DNA from 3 places in the Providencia sp. R33 genome. Region 2 is predicted to be linked to each of the others. Evidence: predicted binding sites of a transcription regulator. Region 2 holds the regulator's gene; each other region holds the start of a gene.
What was found. Region 2 encodes PurR, which represses purine synthesis genes. Its sites were predicted from a motif close to CANGCAAACGTTTGCNTG; they were not measured.

Region 1 (2,266 bases), 730 kb from region 2:
GCTAAGACCACCAAATCGGGCTGGTATTGCTCAATAAGCGCTAATAAAGCCGCATCATAGGCTTGGCGATTTGTATACGTTTTTGCATCAAGGCAAGCGGCAGGGATCCCTGCCTGCTGTGCCCGCACTAGCCCATAAGCCGTGCTTTGGTTGCTCACTACGGCAACTATACGACCCTTTATGGTGCCTGATTGGCAACCTTCAATGATCGATTGTAAGTTACTGCCGCTGCCAGAAATGAGAACAACGATTTTTTTCATTAGCGGATTACAACCTGCTCTTCACCTGCAGGTAATTGGCCGATGGAGCCAATTTGCCATGCATTTTCACCCAGTGATGTTAATAACGCTAATGCGGCGTTGACTTCACTCTGTGGCAGGGCAATGATGATGCCAACACCACAGTTAAAGGTACGGTACATTTCATGGGTAGTGACATCACCAGCGTGTTGTAACCAGCTGAAAACAGAAGGCCATTGCCAGCTGCTACCATCGATAATGGCTTGGGTGTTATCAGGCAGAACGCGCGGGATATTTTCCCAGAAACCGCCACCCGTAATGTGTGCAATCGCGTGAATGTCATTTTTTGCGATCAGCTCTAACACGTTTTTCACATAAATACGTGTAGGTTCTAATAAATGATCAGCCAATGATTTGCCATCTAACTGTTCAGTTTCAGGGTTCGTTTTGCTAACTTCTAAAACTTTACGTACTAATGAATAGCCGTTTGAGTGAGGGCCACTTGAGGCGAGGGCGATTAGTGCATCACCAGCGCTGACTTTGCTGCCATCAATGATTTCAGAGCGTTCAACCACACCGACGCAAAAGCCTGCAACATCATAGTCTTCACCGTGGTACATGCCTGGCATTTCAGCGGTTTCACCACCCACTAATGCGCAACCAGATTGTTTACAGCCTTCAGCAATTCCCGTGATGACGCTGGCAGCGGTATCAACGTCTAATTTGCCTGTTGCGTAGTAATCAAGGAAGAATAATGGCTCAGCCCCTTGAACGATAAGGTCATTGACGCACATGGCAACAAGGTCAATCCCGATTGAATCGTGACGTTTTAAATCCATTGCCAGACGTAACTTTGTACCAACGCCATCGGTGCCTGAAACGAGTACAGGCTCGCGGTATTTTTGTGGCAGGGAACATAAAGCACCGAACCCACCAAGACCCCCCATCACTTCGGGACGACGCGTTTCTTTTACAACACCTTTAATACGTTCAACCAGTGCGTTACCTGCATCAATATCGACACCGGCATCTTTATAGCTGAGAGAGGTTTTATCAGTCACTACGGCCCCCAAGGCAATTACATTTTTGAGAAAAATAACATCATGGACAGTATTCTAACAGGCAAAGCAAACGTTTGCGATAGCTTTGTGAATGAAAATTCTTATGGCTGGAAATGGCAGAAAGTGAGCGTGTTCACAAGGTGAAATGTGAGTGGTATTTAAATATTGGCAAAAAAATAAATTCGGTTGATCATCAACATGCAACTTAACCGATATGGGGTATACTATTTTAAAAAAAGTTTGCCTAATCGTTGATGTTTTGACCAAAATCAAACGTAATCTAGTGGCATTCATGGTTAAAAGAGTTATAATCCCGCGATTTTTTTGTCCGCCAGCGTCTAAAATAGTAGGAGAAACCCATGAAGATCGTTGAGGTAAAACACCCTCTCGTTAAACATAAACTTGGCCTGATGCGAGATCATGATATAAGCACTAAACGCTTTCGTGAACTGGCCTCAGAGGTTGGTAGCCTACTGACTTATGAAGCAACCGCTGACCTAGAAACTGAAAAAGTGACTATTGATGGTTGGTGTGGTCCTGTCGAAATAGAACAAATTAAAGGTAAGAAAATCACCGTAGTACCAATTCTTCGTGCAGGTATTGGTATGATGAATGGTGTATTGGAAAGTATTCCTAGCGCACGTATCAGTGTGGTTGGTGTTTACCGTGATGAAGAAACACTGCAACCTGTCCCTTATTTCCAAAAACTGACTTCAGATATCGATGAGCGTATGGCGTTAGTTGTTGACCCTATGTTGGCAACTGGCGGCTCGATGATCGCAACTATCGATTTACTGAAAAAAGAAGGGTGTAAGTCAATTAAGGTTTTAGTCTTAGTTGCGGCACCTGAAGGGATCAAAGCATTAGAAAAAGTCCACCCAGACGTTGAGCTGTATACCGCTTCCATTGATCAATATCTCAATGAAGAAGGTTACATTGTTCCTGGTCTCGGTGATGCGGGCGATA
Region 2 (2,266 bases):
TTATTCACCCAATGAAGATGAAACACAACTAGAATAAATGTACAGCAATGAAAATAATCATCGCTAATGAACCCACTGCTGCTAGTATTCCATATTTAACATCTGTATCCATGAGTTCCTCTCATCCTAACAAAATTGAATTAACTATAACCACACAAACATTAAGGTTAATGAGTATACACATCCAAAAAAGCAAAACCAGTGTCTATATCACATGTTATAACATCAATTATTTCTTTCGTTTTTGCGCTAGATCAGACAAAATCGACAACAAATCGCTAAATTATTGCCAGCAAAGGATCTATGCATCAATATGCAGGTAATTTTTTAACTAGAATTCTTAGAGAGACCTATAGTTGGTCAGGAGTTTTATTCCCCCATGGCAACGATTAAAGATGTGGCGAAACGCGCTGGCGTCTCTACCACTACCGTATCCCATGTTATTAATAAAACGCGCTTTGTGGCAGATGATACCAAAGCGGCAGTTTGGGCTGCGATAAAAGCGCTCAATTATTCACCTAGTGCGGTTGCCCGTAGTTTAAAAGTGAATCACACCAAATCGATTGGTTTGTTAGCAACATCAAGCGAGGCCCCTTACTTTGCAGAAGTTATTGAGTCCGTTGAAAATAGCTGCTACGAAAAAGGTTATACACTGATCCTCTGTAACTCTCACAATAACTTAGGTAAACAAAAAGCCTACTTACAGATGTTGGCGCAAAAACGTGTCGATGGCTTACTGGTTATGTGTTCCGAATACCCAGAGACCCTTATCGGAATGCTGGAAGATTATCGTAATATCCCAATGGTTGTGATGGATTGGGGAACTTCCCGCGGGGATTTCACCGATAGCATTATCGATAATTCATTCCATGGAGGCTATCTCGCAGGGCGTTATCTCATTGACCGCGGTCACCGTGACATTGGTGTGATCCCAGGTTCCCTTGAACGAAATACAGGGATTGGCCGTCTGACTGGCTTCCAAAAAGCCATGGAAGAAGCCAAAGTGACCCTAAAAGATGAGTGGATTGTTCAAGGGGATTTTGAGCCTGAATCAGGCTATAAAGCGATGATGCAGATTTTAAGCCATAAACAGCGCCCTACTGCTGTTTTCTGTGGTGGTGATATCATGGCAATGGGCGCTATCTGTGCGGCAGATGAAATGGGTCTACGCGTCCCACAAGACATTTCAATCATTGGTTACGATAATGTGCGCAATGCGCGCTATTTTACCCCTGCATTGACAACAATCCATCAGCCTAAAGAGCGTTTAGGCCAAATGGCTTTCGCTATGTTACTAGACCGTATTGTGAATAAGCGCGAAGACGCTCAAACTATCGAAGTTCACCCTCGCCTTGTTGAGCGCCGTTCTGTTGCTGATGGGCCATTTATCGACTACCGTCGATAATCGATACTATGTTGATAACCATTCCGCGTTGAGAGTTTCATTATCGCCAAGATAATCTAATAACCAACTCAACGCTGGAGAAGTATTTTTCTCTACCCACGTTAAACAACATGGGCTAGGTGGAAATGGCTGTGCTAGCGTCAATTCCACCAATTTGCCTTCCGTGCATAACGGTGCTGCACGATGCTCAGGTACCATCCCTACACACAACCCATTAGCCAAACACGCTAAACCATTTTCCCAATAGGGAACCACTAAACGTCGTTGGTTATCCAGTGCCCAAGTATCGCGCTTAGGTAAGCTACGAGACGTATCTTCTAAGCACAAACTTGGATATTGGCGCATTTCATCATCTGTTAGGCTATGCTTTATTTTCGCTAAGGGGTGCTCAGGACTTGCGACACACATCCACGGCATAAACCCCATATCTCGAAAGCTATAACGCTCGCCAATCGGTGATGCCCGTGTCGCACCAATAGCGACATCCACCCGCCCATCAGCTAAAGCATCCCAAACGCCATTAAAAACTTCAGGGTGTATATACAATTCAATATCAGGGAAATGGCGATAAAAATCGAGAATAAGCTGTTCGGTCCGTTGCGGCTTAACGATACAGTCAACCGCAATGCTAAATTGCCCCCGCCAACCATTTGCAGCCTGCTGGCATTGATGGCGAGTTTCTGTCATTTTTTTGATAACAGAACGACTTTCTTTAATAAAAATCAATCCTGCTTCGGTTAAAACGACGTCTCGATGTCGCCGCTCGAACAAAGGGACAGCCAACCATTCTTCAACTTGTTTCACTGTATAGCTAATTGCCGAAGGCACGCGGTGCAACTCATCTGCGGCACCACTGAAACT
Region 3 (2,266 bases), 2.1 Mb from region 2:
TCCGAGGGGTACGCCAAGGGCAAAAATATGCCGCGTTTGCGCTGGGGCTGACTTCGTGGCAAGCGATGAAATTAGTGGTATTGCCTCAAGCGGTCAAAATCGCCATGCCGCCGTTACTTGGTCAGTATATGAACGTGGTGAAAAACTCGTCATTAACCATGGCGATTGGCGTCGCGGAGCTCTCTTATGTGTCTCGCCAAGTGGATAGCCAAACCTTACAAACCTTCACTGCATTTGGGGTAGCAACAGTGCTGTATATCGCCATTATTGCGTTGATGGAAGGCTGGGGACAATGGCGGTTGCAACGTAACTTGGCTCAGGGGGTGTAACATGGATTTTTCAGTAATCGAACAAAATTGGCAATATTTACTGTTTGGGACTTTCCCTGATGGCCCATTAGAAGGGGCAGCGTTGACACTGGTGATTAGCTTGTTGGCAGGGGCGGCATCCATTGTCTTGGGTACATTAGGCGGTATTGCATTAGCTATGTTACGCGGTTTTTGGGTTAACCTATTTGCGGCAGTTTTAGGCTTTTTCCGTGCAATTCCTGTCATTATGTTAATTTTTTGGACCTATTTCTTGCTGCCAATTTTATTAGGCACAGAGATCCCCGGGATCACCACGGTGGTCTGTGCACTCGCCTTGATCACCTCTGCTTACTTAGCCCATGCTGTAAAAGCAGGGATCTTAGCGATAGGCGCAGGGCAATGGCAGGCAGGCTTGTCCCTTGGTTTCAACCGCTGGCAGGTACTGTGGAACATCGTTTTACCCCAAGCATTGCGTATGATGGTGCCGTCGTTTATCAACCAATGGGTGGCGTTGATTAAAGACACTTCATTAGCCTATGTTGTGGGTGTGGCTGAGCTTTCTTTCTTGGCTACTCAAGTGAATAACCGTGAAATGGTATACCCGCTGGAAGTTTTCTTATTCGTGGCGTTTATCTATTTTGTGATGTGTTTTGCGGTGGAAATTATTGCCAATGTGGTGGCGAAAAAACTCAGTACGCAAAATGACCCGCACAAATTGGCAGCAAAACGCAGCTTATTATTTTGGCGTAGGCAAAAACTACTGGCGCTATCCTAAATTTTGATGGCGGTTTTCATACCGCCATCCTTTCAAATCTCATTTTAATTCTTTTTCATAATTCATCGCGTTGTATCAGTTAGTTAGGACATTTTGCCTGTTGAATTTCACGCAATCGTTTTCTTTTGCGATTTTTAATTGTAGTATAGGGCGAAAAAAACTTTTTTTGGGCGCGATATCTAATGAGTAATCAATCTTCTAGCTCGGCACAACCGCAGAGCTTGTTTCAGCGTGTTTTTAAATTACAAGAACACGGTACAACCGCACGAACTGAAGTTGTCGCTGGCTTCACGACCTTCCTGACGATGGTGTATATCGTCTTTGTTAACCCACAAATTTTGTCAATTGCAGGCATGGATATCAAAGCGGTGTTCGTTACCACTTGTTTGATTGCGGCTATCGGCAGTATTTTGATGGGCTTACTGGCTAACTTACCGATTGCGGTCGCACCAGCGATGGGGCTGAATGCCTTCTTTGCATTTGTGGTGGTTGGCGCGATGGGTTATTCATGGCAAGTGGCTATGGGCGCTGTTTTCTGGGGCGCAGTTGGCTTGTTTATCCTGACATTATTCCGCATTCGTTACTGGATTATTGCTAATATCCCACTGAGTTTACGTGTGGGGATCACCAGTGGTATCGGTTTATTTATCGCGATGATGGGGCTGAAAAACTCTGGTATTATCGTGGCAAACCCAGACACATTGGTGTCTATCGGTAACTTAACGCACCATAACGTGTGGTTAGGGGCGCTGGGCTTCTTTATTATTGCTATCTTAGCGGCGCGTAATATCCATGCGGCCGTGTTAGTGTCTATTGCCGTGACTACCTTAATTGGTCTGGCTCTGGGGGATGTGCAATACACGGGCATTTTCTCTATTCCACCAAGTATCACTAGCGTAGTAGGGCAAGTGGACTTCTCGGGCTCATTAGATTTAGCGTTATCTGGCGTGATTTTTGCCTTTATGTTAGTCAACTTATTTGACTCATCGGGCACTATGATTGGTGTGACAGACAAAGCTGGCATCACCAATGAACGCGGAACATTCCCGCGCATGAAGCAAGCCCTATATGTCGATAGCTTAAGCTCAGTCGCTGGCTCGGCAATGGGAACCTCATCGGTAACGGCATATATTGAAAGCTCTTCAGGGGTGTCAGTCGGTGGGCGTACAGGGTTAACTGCTGT

Region 1: a site for PurR is predicted at 1,364-1,381, ahead of purM (phosphoribosylformylglycinamidine cyclo-ligase). Genes of this name have one in related genera too.
Region 3: a site for PurR is predicted at 1,192-1,209, ahead of J6836_RS18725 (NCS2 family permease). Genes of this name have one in related genera too.

The regions. Positions count from the first base shown of each region.
Region 1 is NZ_CP072453.1:1,188,636-1,190,901, forward strand. Features, by position in the region: gene purN (phosphoribosylglycinamide formyltransferase) at 1-260, opposite strand, end outside; gene purM (phosphoribosylformylglycinamidine cyclo-ligase) at 260-1,300, opposite strand; gene upp (uracil phosphoribosyltransferase) at 1,660-2,266, shown strand, end outside.
Region 2 is NZ_CP072453.1:1,919,513-1,921,778, forward strand. Features, by position in the region: gene purR (HTH-type transcriptional repressor PurR) at 380-1,405, shown strand; gene punR (DNA-binding transcriptional activator PunR) at 1,412-2,266, opposite strand, start outside.
Region 3 is NZ_CP072453.1:3,988,181-3,990,446, forward strand. Features, by position in the region: gene J6836_RS18715 (amino acid ABC transporter permease) at 1-329, shown strand, start outside; gene J6836_RS18720 (amino acid ABC transporter permease) at 331-1,083, shown strand; gene J6836_RS18725 (NCS2 family permease) at 1,266-2,266, shown strand, end outside.